2 regions of the Paraclostridium sp. genome follow, and region 2 is predicted to be linked to the other one. Evidence: a T-box and tRNA genes for the amino acid it is inferred to sense, from the RefSeq annotation. Region 2 holds a T-box; the other holds one or more tRNA genes.
The links. A T-box is a leader RNA that pairs with one kind of tRNA and senses whether it is charged. The one in region 2 lies ahead of serS (serine--tRNA ligase), so its partner is inferred to be a tRNA-Ser.

Region 1 (10,508 bases), on a different contig from region 2:
CATAACTTTTTTCATTTATTATTTTAGCTATATATTTGATTTTTTCTATTTGATTTTCTTCTTGCCATGAATGGCAATTTAATGTTAAAAGTTTCAATTTTGCTACGCCTCCAGCATGTCTAGTATGTTTGATTTTAAAACATCAGCTTTAGGTCCGTATATAGCTTGAACACCTCTATCTTTAACAATAAGTCCAAGTGCACCTAGTGATTTCCATTCCTTCTCACTTCCAACTAAGCTAACATCTTTAACTGTAACTCTAAGTCGTGTCATACACGCATCTACATCTTCTATATTATTAGCCCCACCAAGTAAGTTAATTATCTTACTTGATAATACATCTTGAGAGACATTAGTATTGTTATTTACTTTATTATTTTCATCTTCAGTACCTTCTTCTATATAGTTACCTCTACGCCCAGGTGTTGCAATATTAAATTTCTTAATTAAGAAGTTAAATACTGTAAAGTTTAATAAGAAAAATACTACACATGATATAAAGAAGTTAACTAAATCCATAGTAAGTCCTGCTTTTATAAGCATTGGTGTACGAGTTAAAAACTCTATAAATCCAAATGCATGAACTCTTAAGTTTATTAAATCTGCAAGTGCAAATGCAAATCCTGTAAGTAATGCATATACTAAATATAAAATTGGTGATATAAACATAAACATAAATTCTATAGGCTCTGTAACTCCTGTTAAGAAACAAGCTAACATAGCAGATATAAATATAGGTTTATAATTTTTTGCTTTATCTTTATCAACATTTTTATACATTGCTAAAGATATTCCAGCAAGTGAAGCTGTTGATAATATAACTTGACCTGCCTTAAAACGTGCTGGTGTTATACTTGTTAATAAATGATTATATGCTGAAGTATCTCCTGCTGCTTTTAAATTTATTAAATCTGTAATCCATGCAAGCCATAATGGATCTTGCCCTGCAACTGTAGTTCCGGCTGCTGCTCCTGTAGCTATTTGATAAACTCCACCTAATTCTGTATAGTTCATCGGAACTGTTATCATATGATGAAGTCCAAATGGTAATAATAATCTTTCAAGTGTTCCATATACAAAAGGTGCTAATACTGGTGCTGTATCTTTAGAAGATGCTATCCACATACCAAAAGCATTTAATGCTCCTTGTGCAAATGGCCAAACTATAGCCAATACAATAGCTCCTACAACAGAACCTAGTATAACCACAAATGGTACAAAACGTTTTCCGTTGAAAAATGCTAATGCTTTAGGAAGCTTATCAAAGTTATAAAACTTATTGTATAACATAGCTCCCATAAATCCTGATATTATACCTACAAATACTCCCATGTTAAGTGCCGGTGCACCTAGTATAGATGTAAAGTAATCTTTAACTAAAAGTGTAGACCCTGTTAATGATGTTACTGTTGCTTGCGGATCTAGTAACATATCTGGTGTTACTCCAAGTATAACTCCAGTTATACGATTTATTAATATAAATGCAATTACAGCTGCAAAAGCTCCACCTGCTCGTTCTTTTGCCCAAGAACCACCTATTGCTACAGCAAATAATATATGTAAGTTTCCAATTATTCCCCAACCTATATCTTCTACAACTTTTGCTATAGTCATTATTAATTGTGCATCTGATGACATTCCTATAAGCTTTCCTATAGAAACCATAAGTCCTGCTGCTGGCATAACTGCTATAACTACTAAAAGTGCCTTCCCTAACTTTTGCCAAAAATCAAAAGATATTAATTTAGTTTTATTGCTCATATTAATTCCCTCTTTCTTTTTATTATGCAACCGATTGCATTATTATGTAAAAAAATATAACGCTTTTATTTAAAACTTTCAATTTATGTGTTTAGTATAACACCTCATGAAAATGTTTTCAATATTTTTATTTATTTTTTTAATTTTTTTCTAAATCATAAAGCAATCGCTTGCATATATAATAAAAAACTATATAAAATACATAGTTTTTTATTATATAAATGATTCTCTTTCAATAAACTCTGTTTTTACTATATAGTGTTTATTTTCAAGATTTTTGTCTTCTAATTTTTCTATTAGTAGTTTAGTTGCATAATATCCAAGTTCATCTGCATTAATATTTACAGATGCTAATGGAGGTTCTTGATATTTATCAAGCTGTGTATCATTAAATCCTACTAATGATATGTTATTTAAATTTTTATTTACTAATAATTTTCTAACACCAAATGCAAGTAAATCATCGGTTGTTATAACTGCACTTACATTATGATTTGCTAATTCATTCATACAATTATATCCTTCAAGCTCATTAAAATCTTTTCCATGTAAAATTAGATCTTTACATATTTCTATTCCATTTATTTCTAATGCCATTTTATACCCTTTTAATCTATCTTTAGACATGTTTAAACTTTCAATAGCTCCTATAAATCCAATTGTCTTATGTCCATTTTGTATAAATTTATTTACAACATTATACGTAGCTTGAAAATTATCGTTATCTACCCATAAAACATCGCTTGAATCTTCTGGTCTACCTATAACTGAAAAAGGAAATTTAATTTCTTTTAAATAGCTTATACCTTTATCATTTTCTTTAGCTCTTAATAAAATTATACCATCTATTAAATTTGCACCTACTATATCTTTAATACTATCTAATTCCGTTTTATTTTCTTTAGTAAATACATAAGTTATGTAATAGTCTTTGCTTTGAGCATAAATACTTATACCTTTCATTGCATTTATAAAAAATGAATTAGTAAGAAGATCCTGTGCTTCATTAGGCAATATAACTCCAAGTATTCTTGTTTTATTATTTGCTAGACTTCTAGCTATAGCATTTGGTTTATAATTCAATTTTTTTATTGCCTCATTAACTCTATCTTTAGTTTCATCACTTATCTTTGAATTATTAGATAATACCCTTGATACTGTAGACGTTGCTACCCCTGCTTCTTTTGCTACATCTTTTATAGTAACTTTCATCATTTTAAACGTTCCTTTTTATTTTTTAAATTATATATTTTATATTTACTTTTATTATATATTATAACAGACTATTGTCCATATTCCTTTTTAGGATAAATTATATTGCTTAATTTATTTTAAAATATAAAAAGCAACTTTGATTTTTACCTAGTTTAATTAGGAAAATCAAAATTGCTTTTTATTTTAATTTATTACTGTATCATATCAACTTCTATACTTATTTTTTTTAACTTATTAGATATTCTATGTATTTCAAAATTATTGTAAAGTTTTCTTATTTTTATCAATGCTGTATAACAATCACAAACATCATATTGTATGTAACTTCCTAATTTATCTTCTATAACTATGACTTCATTTTCTTTATCTAAAAAGCTGTTTTTAATATTAGATTCATAGTCAAAGTTATTTTTCAGTTCATCCTCTGCCTTTAAAAGTAATTTGTATGATTCCTGTAATATTTCTATTTTATTCCCCATTGTTGTACTCTCCTATCAAAATATATGTTTCTTGAATATTATAACGTATTTTATTCGAAATTTAAGCTTTTTATGGAGTATTCCAACATTTACACAAATAACTAAAAACAGGGAGCATAAATGCTCCCTTTTAAATATTTACTTCCCCTTAATATTTTTTTTAACTTTTTTACCTACATTTACGCCAGTATTTATAGTTTCTTTTGCAATATTTCCTACACCATTTAAAACATCTTTACCTACATTTACACCAGTATTTATAGTTTCTTTCCCTATATTACCAGCTCCATTTAAAACTTCTTTCCCTACATCTGTTACAGGCTTTGTAACTTTTTTAATACCTTTTTCTAATTTTTTACTTCCCATTATAATATTCATCTCCAATATTATTATATAAGTAGACATGTCTACTTATATAATAATATGTGCTATTTTGTGGTTTTGTTACAGGTGCTTAGTTTTTACTTAAACAATTCTATTAATTCTTCTTTACTCAATTTATTTAGTGTTTTTGAGTTTGATAGTTTATCATCAATTATATTTTCTATAAGCTCTCTTTTATTTTCTTGTAAATCAATAATCTTTTCCTCTATTGTATCTTTTGAAATTAACTTTATAACTTCAACTACATTTTTTTGACCTAATCTATGAGCTCTATCACTTGCTTGATTTTCAACAGCTATATTCCACCATGGATCAAAATGAATTACCATATCTGCACTAGTTAAATTCAATCCTGTTCCACCTGCTTTTAATGATATTAAAAATACACTTATTTCATTATTTTCATTAAACTCATTTACTAATTCAACTCTATTTTCTGCTTTAGTTTTTCCATCTAAGTACACAAATTTTATATTTTCTTTTTCTATTTCATTTTGTATAAGTTTTAAAACACTAGTAAATTGAGAGAATAATAATATTTTTCTTTTACTTTCAATTGCTTCTTTTAAAATATCCATACACACATCAACTTTAGAACTCTTACCTTTATAATCTTTTAATATAGTCCCTGGATGTAAACATAATTGTCTTAACTTTGTTAAGTATGAAAAAATAGTTATCTTATCATTTTCAACACTATTGTTTTCTAATTTTTCTAAAATACTTTTATTGTAAATATCATATAATTTTTTTTGTTCTTTATTTAATTCTACAATGAATTTTTTCTCTATTTTATCAGGTAACTCTTTTATAACTTGTTTTTTAGTTCTTCTTAATATAAATGGTTTTATTAAGGATTTTAATTCTTTATTACTGTCCTTATTTAAAAATTTATTTTGAAAATATACTCTATCATAAAGATATCCAGGCATAATAAAATCAAATATGGACCATAACTCAATTAAATTATTTTCTATAGGAGTTCCTGTAAGTGCAAATCTTACATTAGAATTAATACTTTTAACTGACTTTGTGCTTATTGCATCAGGATTTTTAATATTTTGAGCTTCATCTATAATTAAGCAATCAAATATTTTATCCTTATATTTATCTAAATCATTTCTTATTGTTGAATATGTTGTTAATAAAACATCATATTCACTTGTATTTTCTATTATCTTTTCTCTATTTTTTTTATCTCCATGAACTATTCCAACATTTATATTAGGTGCAAATTTATCAAATTCACTTTTCCAGTTGTGTATAAGTGATGTTGGTGTTATTATCATATTTTTAGCCCCTTTATTATTCATAGTAAAGGCTATAGTTTGTATAGTTTTTCCAAGTCCCATCTCATCAGCCAATATTCCACCAAATTTATAATAACTTATATTATTAAACCAATTAACACCATCTTTTTGATAATCTCTTAAAATATTTTCTAAATCTTTAGGTATTATACTTTCATAATTTTCTTCATTAACAAATCTGTCTGTTATATTTTGTATATGTTGCTTTCCAGTTACAAAATTTATCTTATTTTCTTTTATATAGTTATCTATATATAGAGCTTTATTGTTTTCAAGTTTAATATTATCTACTTCATCTGATACTCCAATAATATCTATTAGTTCAAGTAAGGCTCTTATTTCCTTATCATGTAAATCTAAATATATTGAATCTTTTAATTTATATAAACGTTTATTTTCCTTATATGTATTATATATTTCTTTATATCTAGATTTATTTAAATTTCCTATTTTAAAATTAAAATTCATTTGGTTGTTTTCATTAACATCTATATTAGCTACTACTTTTAACTTTGCATAAGATATTTCATTATTGTTTAAAGGCTTTATAGAAGTACTCTTTTGAGATTTTTTCTTGCTTAACTCATCTATACATTTAAAGATTGTAGCTACCATATGCTTACATATAAATGTGTGATTTTCACCACTTTTACTTAACCAATCATTACAATCACAACTAGTGCTTACAAGTCTGTGTGTTTTATCATTTATAATAATTAAAGTTGTGTTTAATTCATTATAATGTTCATTAGATACAGTTGCATAAAAATTCACATTGTTAGTATCCTTTTTTACATAAGCATTGCTAACTAAATTATTTTTATACATTACAACACCTGTATTATATCTGTTTTTGTCAGTATTTGTTTCAATAATATTTTTAACTTCACTTATTTTCAATTTTTTCACCTGCTTTATTTTAAAAATATAAAGACCTGTATATTACAGGCCTTATTTTTTATTTGTTTTTTTATCTTTTTTTATATTATCCTTTAATTCCTCTAAGTTCAAACTTAGATATAAGTTTTCAAATGAACTATCCATCTCTCCACTTACATTATCTAAATTACTAAAAGCTATATTATCATATATAGCTTCTTCTACAGCCTCATCATCTTTTTGGCTTTTGTTTTTATTATTCATATATATCTTCCTTTCATATTACCAATATATTTTATTATTAGTTTACATTTTATTGTTAATATTATGTAGCTGATATAAAATTTGATATAAAAAAAGCACCTAAATCATAGGTACTTCTTAAACTGGCGGAGAGGGTGGGATTCGAACCCACGGTCCCTTTCGGAATCACTGGTTTTCAAGACCAGCTCCTTAAACCACTCGGACACCTCTCCGTATTTCACAATCTTATATAAATAATATACCATATATTAGTGTATTTTGTAAATATTTTTTAATAAATGGCTAAGAATAAATACATAAGTTAAAACTTATATATATCTTAGCCATTATTATTATTGCTTTTATTTATAATTTATTAAATTCGTTCTACATTAGCTTCTATGCATTTACTTTCTATATTAGGATTAACTGGAAGTATTATAACAAAATTACTACCTTCTCCCACTTTACTTTCTACATATATTTCACCTTTATGTAGCTTAATTATATGATTTGTTATAGTAAGGCCCAATCCACTACCACCTTTAACTTCATTATTCAAATCTACAACTTGGCTAAATCTATCAAATATTATTTTATGATGTTTTTCATCTATTCCAACACCCGTATCTAACACACTAATCATAACTTTATCATTTAAATCTTTAATAGTGATAGTTATTGTTCCTCCATCAGGGGTAAATTTAGCTGCATTTCCAACTAAGTTAACTATACATCTTTCAATTTCATATCCATCACACATTATATTTTTTTCTTCTATCTCAGGATCTATTATTAACTCTATTCCTTTTGTACTTACATAGTCTATTAATGTTAATGCAGTTTCTTCTACTAAATAAACTATATCTACCTCTTTTAATGAAATTACATACATATCATTTTCTAACTTAGTGCTATCAACTATATTGTTTATTAAATTTAATAATCTTTTACAATTTCGTTGTGATACATCTATATAGTGACTTAAGCTTTCTTCTTTTATTTTTCCATCTTTTTTCATTAATCCTACTATTAATTGATTAGTACTACTTATAACATTTAATGGTGTTCTTAATTCATGAGATAAATTTACAAAATAACTGTTTTTATTTTTTTCTAACTTTATATTTTTATTTAATAATACAGTATTTCTTTCCATTTCTTCTCTTAACCTTAATGTTTTCTTTTGTACTAATTTATCTAACTTTTTAACTTTATATTTATGATTTATTATAAATGCTATTATTATTAATATATATATAAAACATGCATATCCACTTAGCCAATATGGTGGTTTTATAGTAAAGTTTACTTTATTTTCATCACTTATATTTCCACTTGTATCTATAGCCCTTACCTTAAACGTATATTTACCTGGAGGTAAATCATTGTATGTAACATAATTATCCTTAGTTTTCACATAATCTCCACTTGTTCCTTCTAGTATATACTCATATATAGTATTTTTATAGCTTGAATAATTTGGTGTGAAAAATTTAATAGTTATTGTATCTGTACTTTCATTAATTTTCATATTTTCTATACTTAAATACTCTTTATTATCTATAGTAAATTTATCAAATAACAATTCCGGTTTTTCTCCTGATTTTATTATTTTTTCTGGATAAAATGAATTTAGCCCATTTACTCCACCAAAGAAAAATTCCCCTTTGGTATTTTTATATGCAGCATTTCCATTAAATTCATTACCTTGTAATCCATCTGTTATACTTAAATTTACTATTTTATTTTTATTAATATCTAATTTGGCTATTCCCTTATTAGAACTTACCCATACATTATCTTTATCATCTACTAATACTCCGTATATAGTATTATTAGCTATACCATCTTTAGTAGTATATCTTTCAAAGGTTTCTGTTTTCTTGTCAAATTTATTTAATCCATAGCTAGTTCCAATCCATATATTTCCTTTACTATCTCCATTTATAAATCTTACATGATTATTGCTTAAACTATTTTTATCTTCTTTATTATATTTATAATTTTTTATAGTTTTTTCTTTTGGATTAATCATACATAATCCTTCTTGCTTTAAAAATCCTAAGAAATAGTTACCTTCGCTATCTTCATATATATGTTTTACATATTTATTTTGAAATTTACCATTGTTTATATATTTATTTATATCTACAATTTTGTCTGTTTTAATGTCTAATATACTAAGTCCATCAGACGTTCCAATCCATAAATATCCCTTACTATCTATAAAAATATCTTTTACCTTTTCATCTATTAATCCATCTTCTATATTATAATTTTTCAATGTCTTATTTGATTTATCAACTTTTATAAGTCCATCATCTGTAGCTATATAGATAATATTTCCTTTTCCTATTACATCATTTACAGAATTACTTTTAAATTCTTTGTCTGTACTTGAATTTAAATATTTAGATATATTATTTTTTCTATCTATTATATTTACTCCATTTGAGTTTGTACCTACCCACAAGTATCCCTCTTCATCCTCATAAATTCCATGTACTATATTTTCATTTAATAAGTACTCTTTATCCAATCCAGCTTTATAATGATTTATTTTACTTTCTGTATCGAATATACTTATTCCAGAATAAGTACCTACCCAAATAAGGCCTGTACTATCTTCCATCAAGCTTTTTATATTATTATTAACTAAACTATTTTTATCATATATTTTATGTTGGTATACATCAAAATTATCCTTTTGTTTATTATACCTGGCAAGTCCATCTGAAGTTCCAATCCACATGTTATTTTTACTATCTTTTGTTATTGCTTCTATATTAGAGTTTGGTATAGATTTTGAATTTAATAAATCTGGTTTATAGTTAGTCACTTCATCATTTTCAATATTTATTTTATATAGTCCAGAATTAGAACTTCCACCCCAAATATATCCATCATTATCATAGCAAACAGTGTATATATCTCCTTCACCTAAAGAACTTTCTGCATCACCAGCTGAAAACGTTTTTAAAAGTTTGAAGTCCTTAGATACTTTAAAAATTCCACGTTTAGTTCCAACCCATATATTACCTTCATTATCTTCATCTATAGAATATATAAATTGACATTCTAATCCATCATTTAATCCTAATACCTTGTTAAATTTATCGCTTTTCTCGTCATATAAACTTAACCCTTCATCTGTTGATACTAATATCTTATTATCTTTAGTGTTTATTACCTCAGTTGTATTGTTACTGTTTATCAATTTGTCTTCTTTTGTATAATTTTTAATCTCATCTGTATCTGGATTTAACTTATTAACTCCGTCAATTGTCGTTATCCAAATATTCCCTTGTCTATCTTCAGCTATATCTGTTATATGACTATTGCTAATACTATTTTCACCATCTTGATAATCATATACCTTAAATTCATACCCATTATATTTATTTAATCCATCGTTAGTACCTAACCATATATACCCTTTGCTGTCTTGAAAGATTACATCTATTGTAGATTGACTAATTCCTTGTTCTATATTTAAGTTATTAAAGGTTATCCTTCTAGCTTCTGCATATACACCTATTCCATAGTATGCAAAAACAACAATATTAATTAAAATAAACATACTAACTCTATTAAATAAATTGATTTTCCCCATATACTTTCCTTTCAAAGAAATAAATAAAATTTATACTAATATTATATAGCAATTCCCAAATTTTAACAATATTTTCAAAATTTTTGATTTATTTAATGCAACTCATATATATCTGAAAGCTCTAATTCTATTTTTTGAACATCTATTTTATACTCTTTAATTTCATCTTCCATAATATCGCCTAATAATTTTTTATTTGGTAGTAAAATTTCAAATTCTGTACCATTTTTACCATCGCTTTCTAAATATATTTCTCCTTCATTTAGTTCTATTATAGATTTAACTATACTAAGTCCTATTCCACTACCCTCATTCATTCTATTTAAAGATTTATCTGCTTGTACAAATCTCTCAAATACTAAATCTTGCATACTAATTGGAATACCTACTCCATTATCTTCAACTATTATTTGAACCCATTCTTTATTTATGTGTATATCTACAAAAACATTTCCATTTGGATTTGTAAATTTAATAGCATTCGATAATAAATTTAACATTACCCTTTCAATCATTTCAGGGTCACATTTAATTATAAGCTCTTCTACATCTGTATCAAATACAATATTTATACCCTTTTGCTTAGCATAACTTATAACTGACATAGTTATTTCTTCTACT
Region 2 (3,505 bases):
AAAAGGGGTAGATTAAATGAAGTTTAGTATTGAAATATGTAGGGGTAATATTATAGATATAATTAAACTAGCAGAAGATAATAATTTAATTATTAATTCTATTGAACAAGGTCCTATAAATGATGAAATGATGAATATAAAAGTAGATTTTTCAGATGGCAGTAACATTTATGATATTGATAAATTTGCAAAAAATATTAAAGATTGCAATTACTTGAATTCTTGTGATAGAATTTAAGAGCTATGTATAGATGCATAGCTTTTTTTTATTGATTAAATTGAAAAAAATTTATAAAATAAGTAGGTAAAATTAAATAATTGTTTAATTAAGGAGGATGCTTATATGGTCACAGGAGTCTCAACGCAGGTTTCGCAACAAACTGTAGAAACATTTTTTCATGCAGTAAAAAATAGTGGACCTAAATTAATATATGCAATTGTAGTGTTGATTTTAGGTCTATATGCCTGTAGATTATTAAAAAAACATAGTAGAAATTTTATATTAAAACATAATGTAGAACGAGGAGTAGCTAATTTTGCTTCATATGCTATTTATGGAATAGGGTTAATAATAGTTATTATGACGTCTCTAGATATTATCAATTTCCCTGTACAGTCTGTTATGACCGTTATGGTTTCATTAGTTGGTGTAGTAGGTTTATCTTTAGGTTTAGCATTTAAAGAAATTCTGTCTAACTTAGGGGCAGGAATGATAATTTTATTTTTTCAACCGTTTAAAACAGGGGATTATATAGGCGGTTCTGGAGTTGAGGGTACAGTTTCCGATATACAAATTTTTAGTACAATTTTAAAAACTCCAGATAATAAGGCTATAATAGTTCCTAATTTCAAATTAACTAGTGACAATATAATCAATTATACTCATCAAGAAAATAGAAGAATAGATTTTTCATTTGGAGTTTCTTATGATAGTGATATAAGAATGGTAAAACAAGTTTTAGATAAAATTTTCAAAGAAGATAAAAGAATTTTACAAGATCCAACTCCTATTATAGGTCTTAATACATTAGGTGATAATGCTATGCAAATTGCGGCTAGACCTTGGGTTAAGACTGATGATTACTGGGATGTTTACTTTGATGTAATGGAAAAAGTAAAGACAAAATTTGATGAAAACAATATAGAAATTCCATTTCCTACAAGAGTTGTTTATTGTAAAAATTTAGACGATGATTTAAGTAAGTAGAAAAAATAATGAAAAAATTTGAATATTAGTATTGAAAGTTGAGAATATATATAATATAATGATTAACAAATAGAACAAAGAACAAAGCTATGAAGGAAATTAGTAAAAAGCAAGTTTGTATTCAGAGAGTGAGTGGTTGGTGAAAACTCATTACAATGGTTTTTGAATCCGTTCCTGAGCTACTAATCGGAAATAATAGTAAGATTAGTCGTATACCTACGTTACAGGATTTAAGAGGTTTATATTGAATTTTCAAATATAAACAACTAGGGTGGCAACGCGGATAACAAGACTTTCGTCCCTTTTTCAGGGATACGAAGGTCTTTTTTTGTACAAAAAAACGGAAAAATCACTGAAATAAAATTGCTGATATATCAATAGGGTTAACGTTATTTTGAAAAAATATAAATATAAAAAATACTATAAACAGGAGGAATAAAAATGTTAGATATAAAAAGAATTAGAGAAAATTTAGAAGAGATAAAAAAAGCAATGGAAATAAGAGGCGAAAAGGAATTTGATCTTGATGCTGTTGTTGAGTTAGATAATAAAAGAAGAGAATTACTTCAAGAAGTTGAAGTAATGAAGAATGAGTTAAATGTAGAATCAAAAAAAATACCTCAATTAATAAAAGATGGTGTAGATGTGACTGAAGCAAAAGCTACACTAAAAGATTTATCTGACAAGATAAAAGGGTTAGATGAAAAAGTTAAAGAAGTAGAAGTTGAAATGGAATATAAGCTAATGAGAATACCTAATGTTCCTCATCCAGATGTTCCACAGGGAACAACTGATGAAGACAACGTTGAAATAAGAACTTGGGGAGAACCTACTAAATTTGAATTTGAAAATAAAGCGCACTGGGATGTAGGGACAGGATTAGGAATATTAGATTTTGAAACTGCTGGAAAAATAACAGGATCAAGATTTACTTTATATAGAGGATTAGGAGCTAGACTTGAAAGATCTTTAATAAACTTCTTCTTAAATACTCATACTGAAAACCATGGATATACAGAAGTATTACCTCCATTCATGGCAAATAGAGCTAGTTTCATAGGAACAGGACAACTTCCAAAGTTTGAGGAAGATATGTTTAAATTAGAAGGGCTTGATTATTTCTTAATACCAACAGCTGAAGTACCTGTAACAAATATACATAGAGATGAGATATTAACTGTAGATCAATTGCCAATAAAATATTGTGCATATACTCCATGTTTTAGATCTGAAGCAGGTTCTGCAGGTAGAGATACTAGAGGTTTAGTAAGACAACATCAATTTAATAAAGTGGAGTTAGTTAAATTTGTTAAGCCAGAAGATTCTTATGAAGAGTTAGAAAAATTAACACATGATGCAGAAACTATGTTACAAATGTTAGGATTACCATATAGAGTTGTTAGAATATGTACAGGAGATTTAGGATTTACAGCTGCATTTAAATATGATTTAGAAGTATGGATGCCAAGTTATAACAGATATGTTGAAATATCTTCTTGTTCAAACTTTGAAGACTTCCAAGCTAGAAGAGCTGGGATAAGATTCAAGAGAGATAAAAAAGCTAAAGCTGAGTATGTGCATACATTAAATGGATCTGGATTAGCAGTAGGAAGATGTTTAGCTGCTATATTAGAAAACTATCAACAAGCTGATGGATCTGTAATAGTTCCAGAAGCATTAAGACCATATATGGGTGTTGATGTTATAAAGAAAAATGAATTATAAGGTTAAATAAGTTAATGAACAGTAGTGAGTTTTAATATTTAAACTTACTACTGTTTTTTTATTAAGGTTATTAATAATTAAATTATTAATAAAAGGGGTATTTTATTAAGTTGAAATAATAGTATTAAATTGTAAAACTATAGGAGAATATGAATTAAAATTTGAGTTGAATTATAAATTTAATTATGGTAATATTAAATATGTTATAAGTTTTAGGAGGAAGCATGGATAAATCGTTTTATATGAATGAAGCAATAAAAGAAGCATATAAAGCTTATGAAAAAGGTGAAACACCTATAGGTGCAGTAATAGTAAAAGATGGAGAAATAATATCTAGAGCACATAATTTAACTGAAACATTGAATGATCCAACTGCCCATGCTGAAATTTTAGCGATAAGACAGGCTTCAGATCACTTAGGTGGATGGAGACTTATAAATTGTGACTTGTATGTAACTATGGAACCGTGTATAATGTGTAGTGGAGCTATAGTTCAATCAAGAATAAAGAAACTTATAATAGGAACTAAGCATATAAAAAACTTAAACATAGAAAAACAACATAAATTTAAAA

Region 1: it has a tRNA-Ser gene. The T-box ahead of serS (serine--tRNA ligase) is inferred to sense a tRNA for this amino acid. The anticodon was not compared.

Annotation. Positions count from the first base shown of each region.
Region 1 covers NZ_JBOFKN010000137.1:25,402-35,909, reverse strand. The annotation lists gene ACRCYC_RS10000 (endonuclease/exonuclease/phosphatase family protein) at 1-97, opposite strand, end outside; gene ACRCYC_RS09995 (PTS transporter subunit IIBC) at 103-1,761, opposite strand; gene ACRCYC_RS09990 (LacI family DNA-binding transcriptional regulator) at 1,975-2,976, opposite strand; gene ACRCYC_RS09985 (hypothetical protein) at 3,168-3,455, opposite strand; gene ACRCYC_RS09980 (hypothetical protein) at 3,594-3,833, opposite strand; gene ACRCYC_RS09975 (SNF2-related protein) at 3,917-6,058, opposite strand; gene ACRCYC_RS09970 (hypothetical protein) at 6,101-6,292, opposite strand; tRNA gene ACRCYC_RS09965 (tRNA-Ser) at 6,416-6,504, opposite strand; gene ACRCYC_RS09960 (ligand-binding sensor domain-containing protein) at 6,648-9,854, opposite strand; gene ACRCYC_RS09955 (ATP-binding protein) at 9,980-10,508, opposite strand, start outside.
Region 2 covers NZ_JBOFKN010000017.1:5,681-9,185, reverse strand. The annotation lists gene ACRCYC_RS00910 (hypothetical protein) at 17-238, shown strand; gene ACRCYC_RS00905 (mechanosensitive ion channel family protein) at 344-1,207, shown strand; T-box leader at 1,288-1,513, shown strand; gene serS (serine--tRNA ligase) at 1,649-2,932, shown strand; gene ACRCYC_RS00895 (nucleoside deaminase) at 3,157-3,505, shown strand, end outside.